One region of the Devosia sp. P1_H9 genome, then DNA from elsewhere that is predicted to be linked to it. Evidence: predicted binding sites of a transcription regulator. Region 1 holds the regulator's gene; each other region holds the start of a gene.
What was found. The regulator PhoB, encoded in region 1, activates phosphate uptake and scavenging genes when phosphate is short. The targets are predictions, from matches to a motif close to TGTCATNNANCTGTCAT.
Positions count from the first base shown of each region.

Region 2: the regulator PhoB is predicted to act here: its motif matches at 2,107-2,123, upstream of phnC (phosphonate ABC transporter ATP-binding protein).
Region 3: the regulator PhoB is predicted to act here: its motif matches at 1,569-1,585, upstream of AC1DYL_RS00760 (bifunctional 2',3'-cyclic-nucleotide 2'-phosphodiesterase/3'-nucleotidase).

Region 1 covers NZ_JBFUCQ010000009.1:8,283-15,122, forward strand. Annotated here, with positions in the region: gene AC1DYL_RS17230 (GcrA family cell cycle regulator) at 1-336, shown strand, start outside; gene AC1DYL_RS17235 (hypothetical protein) at 398-841, shown strand; gene AC1DYL_RS17240 (DUF1697 domain-containing protein) at 838-1,398, shown strand; gene AC1DYL_RS17245 (hypothetical protein) at 1,395-1,745, opposite strand; gene AC1DYL_RS17250 (dienelactone hydrolase family protein) at 1,801-2,475, opposite strand; gene AC1DYL_RS17255 (aldo/keto reductase) at 2,520-3,560, opposite strand; gene AC1DYL_RS17260 (ThuA domain-containing protein) at 3,545-4,186, opposite strand; gene phoB (phosphate regulon transcriptional regulator PhoB) at 5,053-5,754, opposite strand; gene phoU (phosphate signaling complex protein PhoU) at 5,764-6,459, opposite strand; gene pstB (phosphate ABC transporter ATP-binding protein PstB) at 6,480-6,840, opposite strand, start outside.
Region 2 covers NZ_JBFUCQ010000004.1:9,958-16,797, reverse strand. Annotated here, with positions in the region: gene phnK (phosphonate C-P lyase system protein PhnK) at 1-682, shown strand, start outside; gene phnL (phosphonate C-P lyase system protein PhnL) at 685-1,389, shown strand; gene AC1DYL_RS08515 (DapH/DapD/GlmU-related protein) at 1,386-1,997, shown strand; gene phnC (phosphonate ABC transporter ATP-binding protein) at 2,181-3,017, shown strand; gene phnD (phosphonate ABC transporter substrate-binding protein) at 3,089-4,003, shown strand; gene phnE (phosphonate ABC transporter, permease protein PhnE) at 4,077-5,036, shown strand; gene phnE (phosphonate ABC transporter, permease protein PhnE) at 5,049-6,365, shown strand; gene AC1DYL_RS08490 (alpha-D-ribose 1-methylphosphonate 5-triphosphate diphosphatase) at 6,436-6,840, shown strand, end outside.
Region 3 covers NZ_JBFUCQ010000001.1:156,368-163,207, forward strand. Annotated here, with positions in the region: gene AC1DYL_RS00750 (neutral zinc metallopeptidase) at 1-544, opposite strand, end outside; gene ypfJ (KPN_02809 family neutral zinc metallopeptidase) at 572-1,468, opposite strand; gene AC1DYL_RS00760 (bifunctional 2',3'-cyclic-nucleotide 2'-phosphodiesterase/3'-nucleotidase) at 1,689-3,665, shown strand; gene cfa (cyclopropane fatty acyl phospholipid synthase) at 3,780-4,874, shown strand; gene AC1DYL_RS00770 (ribonuclease T2 family protein) at 4,944-5,966, shown strand; gene AC1DYL_RS00775 (ABC transporter ATP-binding protein) at 6,114-6,840, shown strand, end outside.

The DNA of each region.
Region 1 (6,840 bases):
TCGCGTTCGAGCGGGCTTGGCACGGTGATGAAGACCCGCAACTCGATGAATGTCGGCGGCGGTGGTGGCGGTGCGATCCAGGGCGCCACGGCGCTGAAGATGGACGAGGAGTTCGCGGTCGAGATGGAGATGGCGCCGCAGGCGGCCGAGCTCTTCATCCCGGTGGAGCAGCGGCTGACGCTGCTGCAGCTGAGCGAGCACACCTGCAAGTGGCCGATCGGCGACCCGCTGACGCCTGATTTCTACTTTTGCGGCCAGCACTCGAACGAGGGCAAGCCCTACTGCGAGTTCCACTCGCGCCGGGCCTACCACCAGATCGACAAGAAGAAGCGCTGAGCGGTTCATAGTTTTCACCAAAGGCCGGGAGTGATCCCGGCCTTTGCTTTCGGAGGGGAGGATGGCTGTTATTTCTCTGCTCGTCTTCGATTCGAGCAAACTACCAAGCTTCGAGGTGGTGCGAGCGAAGGCCAAGGCTCAGGGCGGAACGCTTGAGCTGTACGAAGCAGTCGATCTAGCACGGCACCAAGGGTACCTGCCGGTTAGGCTCTCGGGAAGAACCACTGGCTTTGAGTACTATTTTGACGCGGTTCCTGAGGGTGCACTTCCGCCTGAAGCAACGGAGTTCGGCTCACACCACATAGTCACTCGCACTTTCGGCGACATGGAGGAAGGGCGTGCGGCCATCGCATTTCTGCAGGTTGTCGCACCGCTGGCCGGCGCGGCGTATGTTTACCCGGACGATGGCATCGTCGTCGCGCCGGAACAGGTTGAGGACTACCTCGCTGCTCAAGTCGAAGAGTTCAGTCGTGTGTTGGGTGGCGTCAAGGGTCGACCTCGATGACCACGACGACCTACCTGGCGCTGCTGCGCGGCATCAATGTCGGTGGCAAGAACAAGGTGCCTATGGTGGGGCTGAAGAAGCTGCTCGAAGACATCGGGCTCGAGGGCGTCTCGACTTACATCGCCAGTGGCAACGCCATTTTCCGCTCCAACCTCGCGGCCAAGACGATTGCGCGGAAGATCGAGGAGGGGCTGACCTCGACGTTCAAGCTCGATGATGAGCTGGTCAAAGTGCTGGTGCTCAGCCACGACCAGCTTAAAGCGGTGCTCGACAAGCGGCCCAAGGGGTTCGGCGGCGAGCCGGACAAGTACCACAGCGATGCGATCTTCCTGATGGACATCGACCGGGACGAGGCGTTTGCCGTGTTCAAGCCGCGTGACGGGGTCGACAAGGTCTGGCCTGGCGAGGGCATGATCTACTCGCAGCGGCTCAGCGCGGAACGCACCAAGAGCCGGCTCGGTCGCATCGTCGCCTCGCCGCTCTACAAGTCGATGACCATCCGCAGCTGGCAGACGACACAGAAGCTGCTCGAACTGCTGGAAGCGGTAAAGGACTAGCGCAGGGCTGCGAATGCTCTCGCCAATACGTCGTGAACGTCTCCCCGCATGCCATCTGCAGTGACGATGCGGATACGCTGGACGGTGTGGCCGTTGTAGAGGCTGACCATGAAGTCCTCGACGCTGAGCTTGCCGTAGTCGGCGAGTGGGACTTCGACGGCTTCGGTGACGAGTTCGGCGCGCCCGGCAACGAGGTCAAAGACCAGCGCCAGCGCCGGATGAGCGCTGGCGAGGCCGGTCCGGAACTCCAGCACATCGCCCGCCGGTTCGGCGCGGTCAGCGAACAGACGGTCGGCGTAGGCATCGACCAGGAGGGCCGCCAGCATCGCCTTCTTGCGCGACAGCATGGCCCGCCGCGCGTCGGCGATCGCCTCCTCGAGATAGGCGAGGTGGCGCGGGAGGTCAGCCGAGGTGCTTATGGAAGAACTCCAGTGAGCGGACCGAGGCCTTGGTGCAGGAGGCCTCGTCGAACTTCTCGGGGCGGTCGCTGTTACAGAAGCCGTGATCGCCGTTGTAGACGTAGATGTCGACCTCCGGGTGGCGGGCCTTCAGTTGCTCGACCTGCTCGAGCGGGATGCCCTGATCCTTGTCGCCGTAGTGCATTTCGAGCGGCACGTTCGGGGTGAGCTCGATGTAGTTCGGCACGCCGCCGCCATAGTAGCCGGAGGCGGCGCTGAGGCCCGCGACCTTGCTGGCGGCGATCCAGCTGACGCGGCCGCCAAAGCAGTAGCCGGTGATACCGACCTTGCCACCCTCGGAAGCCGCGGCGATGGCGGCCTCCACATCGGTCATGGCGGTATCCATCGAGAACTTCTTCATCAGCTCACCGACCAACGGGAAATGGTCCGCGCCGTAGTTCTCGCTTTCGAAGCCGTACTCGGCGCGGTCGAACATCGCCGGGGCGATGGTCAGGTAGCCATGGCGGGCCCAGCGGTCGGCGACGCTGCGGACCCAGTTGCTGAGGCCCCAGACTTCCTGGATGAGCACCACGCCGCCGCGCGGCTTGCCTTCCGGCTCGGCACGGTAGGCGTTGAGGACGAAGCCGTCGGAAGCGGTGAGTTTGATGCGTTCGCCCATGGGGAAACTCCGGTCAGAATGGCTTGGGAAGGGAGGATGGATCGCTAGGTCAGGATCGGCGTTGCGGGGCCAGGTGCGGCCGGGTGCAGCAGGCCCTCGGCCTTGAGCTCGGACCATAGCGCATCGGGGATCGGCTTGCGGTAGCCGGCGAGGTTGTCGTTGAACTCGGCGACGTTGGAGAAGCCGGGGATGATGGCGGTGATCGCGTCGTGACCGAGCGGGAAGTTGAGCGCGGCGCGGATGAGGGTGGTGCCGTGCTTGCTGCATAGCTCCTGGATGCGGCGGGTTTTCTCGATCATTTCGGGGCTGGCCTGGGCGTAGTCGAACTGTGCGCCGGGGATCGGGCCGGTGGCGAGGATGCCGCTGTTGAGCGGGGCGCCATCGACGATGGCGACGCCTTCATGCAGGACACGCGGCAGCAGGGTGTCGATCACCTGCTGGTCCAGCAAGGTGTAGCGGTTGGCGAGGAGGAAGATGTCGAAGTGGGCGTGGTTCATCAGTTCGTCGATGATCTGCCACTCGTTGACACCTGCCCCGATGGCCTTCACGGCGCCCGAGGACCGCAGTTCCTCGAGGGCGCGAATGCCGCCGCCTTCGAGGGCCTGGCGCATGGTCTCGGCATGGCGCTCGCGCTGGCTGAAGGCACCGATGTCGTGGAGGAACAGGATGTCGATGCTCTCGAGTCCGAGCCGCTGCAGCGAGTTGTCGTAGCTCTTCATCACCCCGTCATAGGTGAAATCGAACACCGGGCGGAACGGCATGGCACGGGGATCGCCGTGGCGGTCCATGGCGAAGGCGCGGTCCGGCACCAGGAGGCGCCCGACCTTGGTCGAGAGCGTGTAGCTGTCGCGGGGCTTATCGCGGAGAAAATCGCCGATGCGACGTTCCGACAGGCCGGCGCCGTAGAACGGCGCGGTGTCGAAGTAGCGAATGCCGGCTTCCCAGGCGGCCTGCAGCACTTCACGCGCCCCGGCATCGGTCGGGGCGCGCTTGAGGTCGCCGAGCGGCGCGCCGCCGAAGCCGATGCGGCTGATGTCGAGGCCGGTCTCGCCGACGGGACGGACGGGGATCAACGAGCTGCCCACAGGAGCCCCCGGTGCAGGATGGTCTTGATCTCGGGCTTGTCGAGTTCGGCCGGCTTGTGGCCGAGCGCCGTGTAGAAGACGCGGCCGTGGCCGTAGGCGGACTTGTAGACCACCGGCATCTTGGCGCCCTTTTTCCAGAAGGCGTGCTCGCCGGAGAAGGTGGTGGTGGCTAGGACCTCAACGGTGGGATCGACGTGCATGTAGTACTGCTCGGAGGTGTGCTCGAAGCTGTGGATGCCGGCCATGATCGGATCGTCGGTGACCCTCGGGTCGACCCGGTAGGTGATGATGTCGCCGGGGTGGGTTGCGAAGGTGCAGCCGCCGAGGAAGCGCATCCGCGCGTTGCCGGGAAAGCTGGTGGCGAGGGCGTGGTGGAAACCGGCGAGGCCGGTGCCGGCTTCGATGGCGGCGCAGAAGCGGATGGAGTTCTCGCGGTCGAGTTCACCGCCGGTGATCTGCGGCACGATCAGGTCGTAGGAGCCGACATTATCGCCGCCGAGCGCGGTGTAGTCGTCCGTCACGGTAACGCCAAATCCCTCGCCTTCGAGGATCTCACGCACGACGTGCGCGCCCTTCTCGGGCTCGTGCAATTCGAGCCCGCCCCATACGACCAATGCTGTCTTCATTATCCTCGTCCTTGCCGAGAACCGGCGGGAGACCTGAACAAAGGCAGCGGGTTAAGGCAAGTGACAATTGGGATGAAAGGGAGGCTGGGCCGGGATGTTTTGGCTCACGTGCTGGTGCCGAGGCACCTCAGGATGGGCCCCGGCCTTCGCCGCGGTGACACCGTGGATGGGGTGACATCACGACGAGCGAACAGGTCCGACAGCCCCAGGGGCTTCGGAGTTTCAAAGAGCCGTTCCCGGGAGGGAACGAAGCGGGACCGACGAGGCGTTTGCCCCGTAGCGGTAGTCCGCGAATGAAAGAGGCTCACGCCTCGCCGGCCGGCCGGGGTTTTGGGCCTATGCCACCAGGGCCGGGGCGCATCCCCTGCCGCATCGCGAGAACGATGGGAAACTCGGTCGGCGGCCGGAGTGCCAGCACCGCCTTCGTTGCTCCCGCCCGGCTCATGCGTGCCAGGCTTCGTCCCCTGGGCTGCTCCGCATCGAGCGACCCTCGCGTGCTAGCGGCTTGACCGGCGAACCGGTCCTTGCCGTGATGGTTTCCGCCTGAACTGCAGCGACCCGCAGCCCACCCGGTCTCCACCGCACCAACCACTCGTCATGATCTCGCTTCGGTGCAGCGGATGGGTGGGAGAATCGCACGGTGGCGGAGCGGGGGGATAGATCGGCGCAAGATTCTCGCAACGCCTTGCCCGGCCTCACGATTGTGGCTCCGATCACCCCCTCCCATCCTCCCCCGTCAGAGGGGGAGGTGCCGCATCGCGTTTGGGGCACCATCGAGCCCCCCACCGTCGTGGCTTGTACGCCCCTCCACCATGCTTTGCATGGTCCCGCTCTCCCGCCACGCGGGGGAGGATCAGGGAGAGATCTCAGCTTACGGCGGCGAAGCGTTCGTCGAAGGCGTAGCCGGCGCCGCGGACGGTGCGGATGGGGTCGGCGTCGCGGTGGCGGTTGATGGCTTTGCGGAGGCGGCCGACGTGGACGTCGACGGTACGTTCGTCGACATAGACGTCGTTGCCCCAGACGCCGTCGAGCAATTGCTCGCGGGAATAGACCCGGCCGGGGTGGCGCATCAGGTATTCGAGCAGGCGGTACTCGGTGGGGCCGAGGTGCACTTCACGGCCACCGCGGCGGACGCGGTGGCTGGTGCGGTCGAGCTCGAGGTCGCCGGCCTTCAGCACGGCGGTGACCAGCTGCGGGCTGGAGCGGCGGAGCAGCGCGTTGATGCGGGCGAGGAGCTCGGGGATCGAGAAGGGTTTTACGACGTAATCGTCGGCGCCGGTGGCGAGGCCGCGGACGCGTTCTTCTTCCTCGCCGCGCGCGGTGATCATGATGATCGGGGTGCGCGCCGTTTCCTCGCGGGAACGCCAGCGGCGGCAGAGTTCGATGCCGCTGAGGCCCGGCAGCATCCAGTCGAGCAGGATCAGGTCGGGGACGCCGTCACGGATGCGCTCCACCGCCTCGTCGCCCGAGGCGGCCGTGGCGACCCGGAAGCCTTCGGCCTCGAGGTTGTAGCGCAGCAGGACGGCCAGATCGGCTTCGTCCTCGACGATCAGGATGGTAGCGGACATCGGATCACCCTAGCGCTGCTGGCGCTGCTGTTCCTCGGCGCCGAGATGGCGACCGGTTTCGAGGTAGTACGCGGCTTCGGCGATGTTGGTGGCGTGGTCGCCGACGCGTTCGAGGCTCTTGGTGCAGAACAGCAGATGCGTGCACTGCGTGATGTTGCGCGGGTCTTCCATCATGTAGGTGAGGAGTTCGCGGAACAGCGAGTTGTACATCGCGTCGACCTCGTCGTCGCGATTGCACACTTCGACGGCCGCGGCAGAGTCGCGGCTAAGATAGGCATCGATGGCGCTCTTCAGCTGGCGGGCGACCAGCTCTTTCATGTGCTTGACGCCGTTGTAGAATTTCGGCGCGAGGCCGAGTGCTTCGATCTGCATGGCGCGCTTGGCCAACTGCTTGGCCATATCGCCAGTGCGCTCGAGATCGTTGGCGACCTGGATAGCGGTGACGACCATGCGGAGGTCGGCGGCCATCGGCTGGCGACGGGCGATGATCGAGACGGCAGCGTCGTTGATGTTCTGCTGCATCTCGTCGATCTTCTTGTCGAACAGGCGCACGTCCTGGGCCTGCTTGTGGTCGAGCTTCAGCAGCGCGACGGCGGCCTCGGTGATGGCCTGCTCGACCATGCCGCCCATCTCGGAAATGGACTTGTTGAGGTTGGTGAGTTCATCCTCGTAGGAGGAGACGATGTGCTCGTTGAGCGATGCCATTCTCTCGAATTCCTCTGCGATCAGCCGATACGGCCGGTGATGTAGTCCTGCGTCTGCTTGTTGCGCGGATTGGTGAAGATGTCCTCGGTCTTGCCTTCCTCGATAAGCTTACCGAGGTGGAAGAACGCGGTCTTCTGGCTGACGCGGGCGGCCTGCTGCATGGAGTGGGTGACGATGACGATGGTGAAGTTCTCACGCAGTTCGTCAATGAGCTCTTCAATGACCGCGGTGGCGATCGGATCGAGGGCCGAGCAGGGCTCATCCATCAGCAGCACTTCAGGCTTGGTGGCGATGGCGCGGGCAATGCAGAGGCGCTGCTGCTGGCCACCGGAAAGGCCGGTGCCCGGCTCCTGCAGGCGATCCTTTACTTCGTTCCAGAGG
Region 2 (6,840 bases), on a different contig from region 1:
CGAGGTGCTGGCGGTGGTCGGCGAATCCGGCTCGGGCAAGACGACGCTGCTCAACTGCCTCTCGACCCGGCTGGAGCCGACCTCCGGCGTCGCTGAGTATCGGATGCGCGATGAAGTCTGGCGCAATCTCTACGATCTCAGCGAAGCCGAGCGCCGCTTCCTGATGCGGACCGACTGGGGGTTCGTCCACCAGAACCCGGCCGATGGCCTCCGTATGACCGTCTCCGCCGGCGCCAATGTCGGCGAGCGGATGATGGCGGTGGGCGACCGGCACTATGGCAAGATCCGCTCCACCGCCATCGAGTGGCTCGGCCGCGTCGAGATCGCCGAGGATCGCGTCGACGACGAGCCGCGCGCCTTCTCCGGCGGCATGAGGCAGCGGCTGCAGATCGCCCGCAACCTCGTCACCCATCCTCGACTCGTCTTCATGGATGAGCCGACCGGCGGGCTCGACGTGTCGGTGCAGGCGCGCCTGCTCGACCTGATCCGCGGGCTCGTCTCTGATCTCGGGCTCTCGGCCATCATCGTCACCCACGATCTGGCGGTGGCGCGGCTGCTGTCGCACCGGATGATGGTGATGAAGGACGGCTACGTGATCGAGCAGGGGCTCACCGACCGGGTGCTCGACGATCCGCGCGAGCCCTACACCCAACTTCTCGTTTCCTCGATCCTGCAGGTGTGACGATGACCGCACTTATGACTGTTCGCGACGTCGCCAAGAGTTTCACGATGCACCTGCGGGATGGTATTGTATTGCCGGTGGTCAACGGCGTCGATTTTGAGGTCCGTGCAGGCGAATGCGTGGTGCTCGGCGGCCCCTCCGGCGCCGGCAAGTCGTCGCTGCTCAAGATGGTCTACGGCAATTACGGCGTCGATGCCGGCTCGATTTCGCTGATCCACCACGGCCAACCGGTGGACCTCGCGACCGCCAGCCCGCGTACCGTGCTCGACCTCCGCCGCGACACCATCGGCTACGTCAGCCAGTTCCTCCGCACCGTGCCGCGCGTTTCGACGCTCGATGTGGTGGCCGAGCCCCTGGTCAGCCGCGGCACCTCGCGCGACGAAGCCACCGCGAAGGCCCGCGAACTCCTCGCCCGGCTCAATCTGCCGGGGCGGCTGTGGTCGCTGCCACCCGCCACCTTCTCCGGCGGCGAGCAGCAGCGCGTGAACATCGCCCGCGGCTTCATCACCCCGCATCCGGTGTTGCTGCTGGACGAGCCGACGGCATCGCTCGACGCCACCAACCGCGCCGTAGTCGTCGAGATGATCGCCGAAAAGAAGCGCGCCGGCGTCGCGCTCCTTGGCATCTTCCACGACGAGGAGGTCCGTGGTCAGGTCGCGGACCGGATCGTCGATGTCACCCAGTTCGCCCCAAGGAAAGCCGCGTGAAACTCTCGGAGACGCCTGTCATCCACCCGACCGCCAGCGTCAAGGATTCCGTACTCGGCAAATACACCGAGATCGGCGCCAACTGCGACGTTCACCGCTCAACGCTGGGGGACTATTCGTACCTCGTCGACGGTACCCAGGTCGCCTATGCCGAGATCGGCAAGTTCGCCAACATTGCGGCGAACGTCCGGATCTATGCATCCAAGCACCCGATGCAGCGCGCCTCGCTGCACCACTTCACCTATCGATCGAGCTGGTATTTTGAAGGCGAGGCCGATGACGCAGCGTTCTTCGACTGGCGCGCCGACAACGGCATCAGCATCGGCCACGACACCTGGATCGGCCACGGCGCGGTGATCATGCCCGGGGTGAGGGTCGGCCACGGTGCCATCATCGGCTCCAACGCGGTGGTCACCAAGGACGTTGCGGACTTCGCCATCGCCGTCGGCGTTCCCGCCAAGCCGATCCGCCAACGCTTCCCCAGCCCCATCGCCGATCGCCTGCTGGCGCTCAGCTGGTGGGACTGGGAGCACGAGAAACTGCATCAGGCGCTGCCGGATTTCCGCGCGCTGGAGATCGAAGCATTCCTCGAGACGTACGAAAACTAGCGCCGAAGCGGCGTTGTGACGACTATCGATCAGTTGATGGCGTGGCGAAAATGCTGCGCCCTCAATGCTTTAGCGGACGTGACTCTGCCCTTTTCCACTGTCATGAACACGTCACCGAACCTTCATCCGTGCTTCGCGTTGCGGCCTTAGGTGTCAGTCCCGTTGCTAGCGGGGTGCACGCGCATGCTGAAGATTTCCAAGGTGTCGCGACGGTTCGGCGCAAAGACGGCGGTCGACAACGTCAATCTGGAAATCCCCCAAGGCCAGATGGTCGGGATCATTGGCCGCTCAGGTGCCGGCAAGTCGACGCTGCTGCGGATGATCAACCGGCTCACCGATACCTCGGAAGGCACCATTGCCTTCGGCGGCCGCGACGTCACCACACTGGGCGGCGCGGCGCTGCGCGAATGGCGCTCCGACTGCGCCATGATCTTCCAGCAGTTCAACCTGGTGCCGCGCATCGACGTGCTCACCAATGTGCTGCTCGGCCGGCTCAACGGCCGCTCGACGCTGATGAGCCTGTTCAACGTCTTCACCCACCAGGAGCGCGTCGATGCCATCAAGGCGCTCGACCGGCTCGACATCGCCCAGGTAGCTCTGCAGCGGGCCGGCACCCTTTCGGGCGGCCAGCAGCAGCGCGTCGCCATCGCCCGGGCGCTGATGCAGACGCCAAAGATGATCCTCGCCGACGAGCCGATCGCGTCGCTCGATCCGCGCAATGCGCAGGTGGTCATGGACTCGCTGAAGGCCATCAACGAGCAGCAGAAGATCACCGTCATCACCAACCTCCACACCCTCGATACCGCCCGCAACTACTGCGAGCGGATCATCGGCATGGCGCAGGGCCGCGTCGTCTTCGACGGCACGGCGGACGAACTGACCGAGGCCGCGGCGCGCGAGATCTACGGTGCCGATGGCCTGAAGGAGGCCTTCTCGGAGGCCATTACCTCGACTTCGATCCGGGGCTTCACGCCGCCGCCGGTCACTCAAATCCGCGCCGAACCCGTACTCGTCAACTGACGGCGGCGCGTAGCGACTTTCCCAATCCCGCACATGCAAGGCGGGGCGGAAACCTTCAACAGGAGAGATTTATGCTGAAGAACATTCTTCTGAGCACCGTGGCGCTCGTCGCCATGGGCGCCTCTGCGACCACCACCTTCGCCCAGGAAATCAAGGAATTCCGCATCGGCATTCTTGGCGGCGAAAACGAAGCCGACCGGCTGCGCAACTACCAGTGCCTCGCCGACCACCTCAAGGAAACCTTTGGCTTCGAGAAGGTCTCGCTGTTCCCGGCCGCCGACTATGATGGCGTGATCCAGGGCCTGCTCGGCGGTACCCTCGACGTCGCCGGCCTCGGCGCCTCGGGCTATGCCAAGATCTTCCTCGCCGACCCCAAGGCCGTGGTGCCGATGTTCACCACCCAGCAGACCGACGGCTCGACCGGCTATCACTCGATCGCGCTGGCTCGCAAGGACTCGGGCATCACCGACATCATGTCCGCCAAGGGCAAGAAGCTCGGTTACGCCGATCCGGACTCGACCTCGGGCTATCTGATCCCGCTGACCCAGATCCCGACCACCACGGGCGAGGCCAACGACAAGTTCTTCGCCGCGACCTCGTTCAATGGCGGTCATGAGAACAACGTGCTTGCCATGCTCGACGGCAAGGTCGACGTGGCTGTTGACGACGCCTCGGGCGTTGGCGAGTTCACCGACGGCTGGACCTCGGGCACCGCGCACAAGATGGTCGCCAAGGGCATGCTCGACATGAACGACGTCGTGGAAGTGTGGCGCTCGCCGCTGATCCCGAACGGCCCGACCGTCGCCCGCACCGCGCTCGGCGATGAGTGGATCAAGAAGATCAACGACTTCTACATGGAACTGCCGAAGACCGACGTGGCCTGCTTCAACGCCATCGAAGGCGGCGACTTCACTGGCTATGTCCCGGTGAAGCCGGAGTTCTACCAGCCGATCATCGACGCCCGCAAAGCGTCGATCGGCGGCTGATCCAAGGATCGTTTGGGGCGGGTGCGACGAGCACCCGCCCCAAGTCTATCCAGCGACAGGCCAGACCCAGCCCATGACCCTCACCGCACCCGACGCCGGCTCGGACGTCGTTCATCACGTCGACAGTGCCTGGCGCAAGCTCAGCGCCCAGCGCCGGCTCTACAGCTTCATCGGGCTGGGGCTGCTCGCCGTCGTGCTGTTCTTCTCGTTGAAGTTCGCCGACGAGAGCAATGCGGGCCATTTCGTCGAGCGCCTGCCGCATCTGTTTGATTTCACCTCGTGGCTGATCCCGCAGGACTGGAACGACGTCTGGCGCGCTCTGCTCGACCTGCCAACGCCGAACGACACCGGGACCTTCGAGACCAACTTCCCCGACGGACGGCTGCAGGTTACCCCCGACTTCTACATCCCCGAGTACTTGCACCTGATGGTCATCACCATCAACGTGGCGCTGGTCTCGACGATGATCGGCTTTATCGGCGCCTTGGGCCTGGCGTTTCTCGCCGCCCGCAACATGATGCCGATCGCGCCGGTGCGCTTCTTTGTGCGCCGCTTCATGGAAATTCTCCGCGCCTTCCCCGAAATCGTCGTCGCCGGGTTCTTTGCCGCGGTCCTTTCCCTTGGCCCGATCGCAGCGATCTTTGCGGTGGGCATGCATACGATCGGCGCGCTCGGCAAGCTGTTCTACGAGGTGATCGAGAACATCGACATGAAGCCCGACGAGGGGCTGAAGGCGGCCGGCGGCAATTGGCTGGAGCGGGTGCGCTTCGGGGCCATGCCGCAGGTCACGCCGAACTTCACCTCCTATGCGCTGCTGCGTTTCGAGATCAATGTGCGCGCCTCGACCATCATCGGTGCGGTAGGCGGCGGCGGTATCGGCGAAGAGCTGAAGCTCTCGATCTCGCGCGGCTTCGGCGCCAAGACTTTGGCGCTGATCGCACTGCTGTTCATCACCATCTTCGTCATCGACCAGTTCTCCGGCTGGCTTCGCAAGAAGCTCGTCGGCGACCATGCGTTCCTCGTTTCGGCCTGAGGTGAACTTGAAATGACCGACCTCAGCATCGAACAACGCTTTCCTGCGGTATTCCGGCAATCGCTGGCCAAGCGCTTCCTGCCGCTGGTCCTGCTCATTGGAGTGGTGCTCTACTTCGCCTATGCGGTGTGGTTCTTCGCGCTGTCGAGCGTCCTGGCTGACGCCAAGTGGGATCGTGCCGGCAACATGCTGGCGCAGTGGATCAGCTATGACATCTCCACCGAGTTCCGGCTCGACGGCGCCACCATCGAGCCGAAATGGCCGCGCTTCGGACCGCTGGGCAACGACCCCAATCCGGACTGGATCATCGCCGAGGGCAATGGCGCGACGACGGTCGAGATTGCCGGGCCGGGTACGGCGACGACGTTCTCCAAGGCCAATGTGAGCGTAACCTACGAAGGCCAGACGGTGGTGATCCATCGCGGCGAGGTGCCGCGCATCGAGGGCCCGCAACCCGACTGGCTCGCCATCAAGGGGAGCGACGTCGTGGCCGATTTCGGCTTTGCCGGTAACGTTCGCGTGTCGCCGGAGCGGGTCAAGATCAACAAGCGCGTGCTCGGCTGGGCCAACTTTGTCTTCGATACGAACTCGCCCTATTTCGGCAAATCGGCTGGCGAGGTGTGGGCGCTGTTGTGGAACCCAGAGCGGCTCGACCCCAATCACAGCAACCTCGAACTGGCCTTCGACAACATCTGGAACAACGGCTCCTGGCAGCATGGCGACGTGTGGGTCAAGCTGCTGCAGACCATCGTCATGGCGCTGGTCGGCACGCTGTTCGCGTCGTTGATCGCTTTCCCACTGGCGTTCTTCGCCGCGCGCAACATCACACCGTCCGGCTTTGCCAATCACGGGGTGAAGCGGTTCTTCGACTTCCTGCGCTCGGTCGACATGCTGATCTGGGCGCTGTTCTTCACCCGCGCCTTCGGGCCGGGACCGCTCGCCGGCATCGGCGCGATCTTCCTCACCGAGGTCGGGACGCTCGGCAAGCTCTACTCCGAGGGACTCGAGAACATCGACGACAAGGAGCGCGAGGGCATCAAGTCGGTGGGCGCCAGCCCGACCCAGGTGCAGCGCTATGGTGTCGTGCCGCAGGTGCTGCCGGTAATGATCTCGCAGACGCTGTACCAGTGGGAGTCGAACACCCGTTCGGCGACCATCATCGGTGCGGTGGGCGCCGGTGGTATCGGGCTGAAGCTCTGGGAGGCGATGCGCACCAATTCGAACTGGGCCAACGTCTTCTACATGGTGATCCTGATCCTCATCGTGGTGTTCGTGTTCGACAACATCTCGAATGCGCTGCGCTCGCGACTGATCGGCCGGCAGCAGTAGCTTTCGCCTCGCCTTCTTTCGGCTGTCACAATTGTTCGCTAGGCGCGGGGCCTAACGGGAGCGACCTCCAATGACCGACGAACTGATCCTCACCAATGCCCGCATCGTGCTTGCCGACGAGGTGATCCTCGGCTCGGTGAAGGTCACCGATGGTCGCATCACCGATGTCGGCGCGCCGTTCGCCGGTGGCATCGATCTCGACGGCGACTACCTGATGCCGGGCTTCGTCGAGCTCCATACCGACCACATGGAAGGTCACTACGCGCCGCGCCCCGGCGTGCGCTGGAACCCGATCGCATCGGTGCAGGCGCATGACGCGCAGGTCGCGGCTTCCGGCATCACCACGGTGTTCGACGCACTGCGTGTCGGGCTCAATGATGACAGCGGCATGCTGGCGGAGGATTTCCTGAAGCTCGGCGCGGCGATTCATGCCGGCGTCGATGCCGGGTGGCTGCGTGCCGACCACTACATCCAC
Region 3 (6,840 bases), on a different contig from region 1:
CGGCCGCCTCGGTATCCTTCTGCGTCTGCAGCGTTACCAGGTCAGTGAACAACCCAAGTGCCCACTGCACGTGATGCCCGTAAGCCTCGGCGATGAGGTAGGCCATGGCGTAGTCGGCACCCAGCGGGAACTTCGCGCGCACCCGCTCGTACGCGCTGGTGTCGACATAGACCACGCGGTTCGCCGGGCAATACAGCACCGTCAGGTCCTTGCCCGCCATGCCGCAGCCGAACGAACTCGAACTCTCGACCACGCTGAGCGCGATCCGCGGATAGCGGATGGCCGTCTGATGAAAGAACCGCCTCCACATCAGTTCCGCCTCGCCGGCGACCACCGGCGGATAGGCGGCTATCTGCTCGAGCGTCGCCGAGCTGGCCGGTACGCCAGTGATCGAAGTCGGCGGCGGCGGTGGTGAAACCTTGCCGGTGATCAGCGTGATCGGGTTGATTCCCGCCAGCATGGCGATCACCACACCCAACGCCAGCGCGCCCGACCAGCCGAACCGCTTCACATGCGGCATCATACTGGCGGGTATCACACCCATCGGCCGTTCCCCCGCGTTAGCGCGGCATCATAGCTTGCATTGGCTGACATCGCCGGTATCCATGCCCTTCTTCAGCGAGGCCATGCGCTGCGCCGAAGTGCCATGCGTGAAGTTGCGCTCCGACACCTGGCCGCGGGTCAGCGTGTCATCACCGATCGCGTTGGCGGCGTTGATCGCCTCCTCGACATCGCCCTGCTCCAGGTAGTTCTGCCGGTTGGCGTAGTTCGCCCAAACGCCGGCATAGCAGTCGGCCTGCAGCTCGACCCGCACGGAATAGGCGTTCTGCTCTTCCTGGCTCATCGCACCGCGCCGCTGGTTGAACTCGGGCAGCACGCCCGTCTGGTCCTGCACCGCGTGCCCGATTTCATGGGCGATCACGTAGGCCTGGGCGAAATCGCCCGGCGCGCCGAACTGCCGGCGCAGCTGATCGTAGAACGCCAGGTCGATATAAACCTTCTTGTCGTTCGGACAGTAGAACGGCCCCGATGCCGACTGCGCCACGCCGCATGCCGATTGCGTCGCGTCGCTGAACAGCACCACCGTGGGTGGCTGGTAGGTCATGTTGTTCTGCTGGAACACCTCGCCCCAGAGGTTCTCGGTGTCCTTGACCACCACGCCGACGAAATCGGCAAGTTCGTCCTGCCCGGCGGTCGACGCCGGCGGTGACCACTGGCTCGATGACGTCGTCGTACCGCCGCCACCGCCCGTCAGGATGTCGATCGGGTTCTGCCCCGTGGCGAACCAGATGATGCCCAACACGACAATGATACCGATGAGCCCAAGCCCGCCGCCACCAGCGCGCCCCATCGGGATGCGGGAGCCGCCGAGCGGCCCGAAACCGCCGCCCGATCCGCCGAGTCCACCGCCGCCCTGGCCGCGCCGGTCCTCGATGTTCGAACTGCGCTCACGTCCTTGCCACTTCATCCGTTTTCTCCCTGGGACCGGCCCACAATAGTACTGCCAATCACGGCACGACAGCAAATTTGACCAGATGGTCCAGAAAGGCCACTGTCACAATCGCCGCCGTCATTGCAGCGTCACGTAGCGGCGGCATCTGAGGCCATCATCGCCATGCGGGATAACCGGCCAGCAGAGCCGACGTTCCGTCGGGTCACGCATTCTTCAAATGTTGTGGGAGACGTCCATGAACTACAATTACTCGATTTCCCGTCGCGCCTTCCTCGCCGGTTCGGCGACGCTCGGCGCCGCCGTGGTGCTGCACCCCTTCGCGGTGCAGGCAGCCGCCGGCCAGGCGCATCTTCGCCTGATGGAAACCACCGATCTGCATGTCGCGGTGTTCCCCTACGATTATTACGCCGATGCGCCGAACGACACGCTGGGCCTCGCCCGTACCGCCGCGATCATCGATTCGATCCGCGCCGAAGCCGGCAACTCGATTCTCATCGACAATGGCGACGTCATCCAGGGCAACCCGATGGGCGATTACATCGCCTACGAGAAGGGCCTGACCAACGAGCCGCATCCGATCATCGCCGCGATGAACACCCTCGGCTACGAGGTCGGCACGCTCGGCAACCACGAGTTCAACTACGGCCTCGAGTTCCTCGACGCCGCCATCGCCGCCGCCAATTTCCCGATCGTCTCGGCCAATCTGGCGAAGGGTGAGCTGGGCGCCGATCCGCTGTCGGACACGACCTATGTCGCGCCCTACAAGATCGTCGAAAAGGAACTGACCGACGGCGCCGGCGCCAAGCAGTCCATCAAGATCGGCTTCATCGGCTTCCTGCCGCCGCAGATCATGACCTGGGACAACACCCACCTCGCGGGCAAGGTCGATACCCGCGATATCGTCGAGACCGCCAAGGCCTACATCCCCAAGATGCGCGCCGAGGGCGCTGACCTCGTCGTCGCGCTGGCCCACACCGGCATCGCCGCGGATACCGGCCTGCCCAAGGCCGAGAACGCTGCGTTGCAGCTTGCGGCCGTTGAAGGCCTCGACGTCATCGTCACCGGCCACCAGCACCTGGTGTTTCCGAACTCCAAGGACTTCGAGGGCCTCGAAGGCGCCGACCTGACCGCCGGCACGCTCGCCGGCAAGCCCGCCGTTATGGCCGGTTTCTGGGGCTCGCACATGGGCCTCATCGACCTGCTGCTGGAGAAGGCCGCCGACGGCAAGTGGAGCGTCGTCTCCCACACTGCCGAAGCCCGTCCGATCTTCGAGCGCGTCGAAGGCAAACCGAAGGCGCTGGTCGAGAGCGTCGCGTCCATTCTCGCTGCCGCTCAGGATGACCACGACGAGACGCTCGCCTACATCCGCCGCCCGGTCGGCGAGACCGCTGCACCGCTCCACTCCTACTTCGCGCTCGTCGCCGACGATCCGTCCGTCCAGATCGTCAACATCGCCCAGAAATGGTACCTGGAGCAGATGATGAAGGGCACCGAGAACGAAGCCCTGCCCATCCTCTCCGCCGCCGCGCCGTTCAAGGCCGGTGGCCGCGGTGGCCCGGACTACTATACCGACGTCCCGGTGGGCCCGGTGGCGATCAAGAACGTCGCCGATCTCTACCTCTATCCCAACACTATCCAGGCCGTGGTGATCACCGGCCAGGATGTGCAGAACTGGCTCGATCGCTCGGCCGGCATCTTCAACCAGGTCACCGCCGGCGGCGCCGACCAGCCGCTGATCAACCTCGACTTCCCTGCCTACAACTTCGACGTCATCGACGGCGTCACCTACAAGATCGACGTCACCAAGCCCTCGAAATACGGCCCCAAGGGCGAGGACCTCGGCAACACCGAGAGCCGCATCATCGACCTGCAATTCGACGGCAAGCCGATCGATCCGGCGCAGAAGTTCGTCGTCGCGACGAACAACTACCGCGCCGGTGGCGGCGGCACCTTCCCGGGCATCGGGCCGGACAAGATCGTGTTCAAGGGCCCCGACACCAACCGCGACATCATCGTGCGCTACATCATCGACCAGAAGACCATCGAGCCCAAGGCAGACAGCAACTGGTCGCTCGCCCCGATCGGCGGCACCGTGCTGTTCGAAACGGGCCCGAAAGCCGCCGAACACCTCGCCGACGTCACCGCCGTGAAGATCGAAGCAACCGGCAAGACCAGCGAAGCCGGCTTCGGCGTCTACCGCATCACCCTATGACCGACCAAGGGCGGCAGCCCCGGCTGCCGCCCTTGACTTGCCTCTTCGAGGGGCATTGGCTTCCCGCGTTTGTCTAGTTGAACGAGCAGGGATTCGATGGGAGCCACCCCACAAATGGAAGTCCTCCTCAAGGAGGCAGATATCACCCTGAACGGGCCCAATCCGTGGGACCCTCAGATCCACTCAGAAGAATTCTGGAGACGACTTTACGGCCAGGGCACCCTCGGCCTCGGCGAAGCCTACATGGATGGCATCTGGGATGTCGCCGACATGGCGGAGTTCTTCAATCGCGTGCTGCGCTCGCGCGTTCCCGATGGCGTGCGCGTCACTACCAACCTCGTCTGGCAGGTGGTCCAGGCGCGCATCCTGAACATGCAGAACATCGCCCGTTCGCAGCGCGTCGCCGCCATGCACTACAACGAGACCGAGGCCTACAAGGCCTCGCTCGACAAGCGCATGACCGGCTCGTGCGGCTACTGGCCGGAGGGCGTCACCAATCTCGATGACGCGCAGGAAGCCAAGCTCGACATGGTGTGCCGCAAGATCGGCGTGCAACCCGGCCAGACCGTCTGGGACATCGGCTGCGGCTGGGGCGCCTTCATGGGCTTTGCCGCCGAAAAGTACGGCGCCAACTGCGTCGGCGTCACTGTCTCCCCCGATCAGGCCGCCTATGGCCGCGAGCGCTACAAGCACCTCCCCGTCGAGTTCCAGGTCAAGGACTACCGCCTGTTCGAGGGCAAGACTGACCATGTCGTCTCGATGGGCATGTTCGAGCATGTCGGGCACAAGAACTATCGCACCTACTTCGAGAAGGCGCGCAGCGTCATCAAGGACGATGGCCTGTTCATGATGCACACCATCGGCTCGCAATGGTCGACGGAAACCATCGAGGCGTGGCTCGAGAAGTACATCTTCCCCGGCGGCGTCATCCCCTCGATGGCCCAAATCGGCAAGGCCATTGACGGGCTGTTCAGCGTTATCGATGTCCACAATATCGGCCCACACTACGACAAGACGCTGGTCGCCTGGTACGAGAACTTCGACCGCAACTGGAAGAAAGATCGCAACCCGGAGGAGGAACGCTTCTACCGCTTGTGGAAGTACTACCTGCTCTGCTGCGCCGGCGGCTTCCGCGCCAAGGTGCTGCAGGTCTGGCAGTTCGTATTGTCGACGCGCGGTGTTCCGGATGGCTATGTGACGCAGCGCTGACACTCTGTCATTGACGTGACTTACTCAATCGTTACTCTCCCGGCTTCAGATTTCGCTGGGAGGGTGAAGATGAAGTTCGTATCGATACTTTCTGCTTTGGCTATCGCGTCGGTTTCGTCTCCAGCCGCGGCAGTACCGATCGACGGCTTTTTCATCGCACAGCAGGCCTGCCCGGCCTTTCAGTCGTTCCGCAACCAAACCAATCCTGGCGGCATTCTCGTCGAGCCAGGCCGTGCCTATGAACTCGTTGAGATCAACCGGCCGGATGGTCCGTCCCACTATCGAATGATCATTCCGGGCGTCGCGCCGCAGGAACGCTGGGTTGCCGTCGGCTGTGGCGTCAGGACCGTCGAGGCGCCCGACCAACCGACCCCGACCCCAGACGATGACGGCAATGTCGACGTCGGCGATGCTGGTCTGCCGGCCGGTTCGGACATCTACATGCTGGCCGCCAGTTGGCAGCCGGGCTTCTGCGAGACGCAGCCCGACAAGGTCGAATGCCTCAACCAGGGTGAGGACCGGTTCGACGCGAGCCATTTCGCGCTGCACGGCCTCTGGCCGCAGCCGCAAGGCCGCGAATATTGCGTCGGCGTCACCCCGGAGATGAAGGCCAACGACAAGCCGGCAACCTGGCGCCTGCTGCCGGCCGTGGTGATCCCGGCCGAACTGATGGATCGGCTGAAGGTCGTCATGCCGGGCACGGCGTCCTTCCTCGAACGCCACGAGTGGCTGGTCCACGGCACCTGCTACAAGGAGCCTATGGAGAGCTATTTCGCCGAAACCCTGGCGCTGATGGAAGATCTCAACGCATCTTCGCTCGTCGGCTTCATGGTCGACAACATCGACAATTCGGTTACCCCGGCGCAGATCCGGGCCGCGGTGGATGCCGCCTTCGGGCCCGGTGCTGGCGACCGTGTCGAGATCAACTGCAAGAAGGAGCAGGCGGGCAACCGCATGGTGCTCACCGAACTGCAGATCTCACTTGCCGGCGTGATCACTCCCGACAGCGACCTCGGGAGCCTCATTCACGACGGTGCGTCGCAAGGCGCCGGCAACTGCCCCAGCGTCATCATCGATCGCGCCGGACTCTGACGGAGGTGGGCGGCCTCAGCGCCGCCCATCCTCTTCGTGGGACCGCCATATCTTCCGCGCTCCGATCAATTGTTCTTAACCGAACCAGTTCACCTCGCCGCAAGGCGGCCGCACTAAGGTTCCGGCATCACGACCGGAGCCTCACGCATGCCAGCCGACCTTGCCCTCGACATTTCCGGGCTCAAGAAGAGCTTTGACCGGCCGGTCGTCATCGACCTGGAGCTCAAGGTGAAGGCCGGCGAGTTCTACGCCCTGCTCGGCCCCAACGGTGCCGGCAAGACCACCATCCTCCGCATGGTCGCCGGGCTACTGAAGCCGGAAGCAGGCTCCATCTCGGTCTATGGCATCGACGCCGCCAAGGACCCGATCGCCGCCAAATCGATCGTCGCCTGGGTCTCCGACGAGCCGATGGTGTACGACCGCCTTACCCCACTCGAATATCTCGAGTTCGTCGCTGGCCTCTGGCGCATCGATGCCCGCGAGGCCGAGCGTCATTCCAACGCGTTGATCGACTGGCTCGGCCTTCGCCCGCACGCCAATGAGCGCTGCGGCGGCTTCAGCAAGGGCATGCTGCAGAAGGTCGCCCTCGCCGGCGCACTGGTCCACGACCCGCGCCTGATCATCCTCGACGAGCCGCTCACCGGCCTCGACGCCGGCTCCGCCCGGCAGGTCAAGGACGTGCTGAAGCAGAAGGTGGCGTCCGGCGTAACCGTCATCATGACCACCCACATCCTCGAAGTCGCCGAGCGCATGGCCGAGCGGATCGGCGTCATCAACCACGGCCGCCTCGTCGCCGAAGGCACGCTCGCAGAACTGCGCGCCCGCATCGGCCGTGAGACCACGCTCGAAGAAATCTTCCTCGATCTGGTCGCCC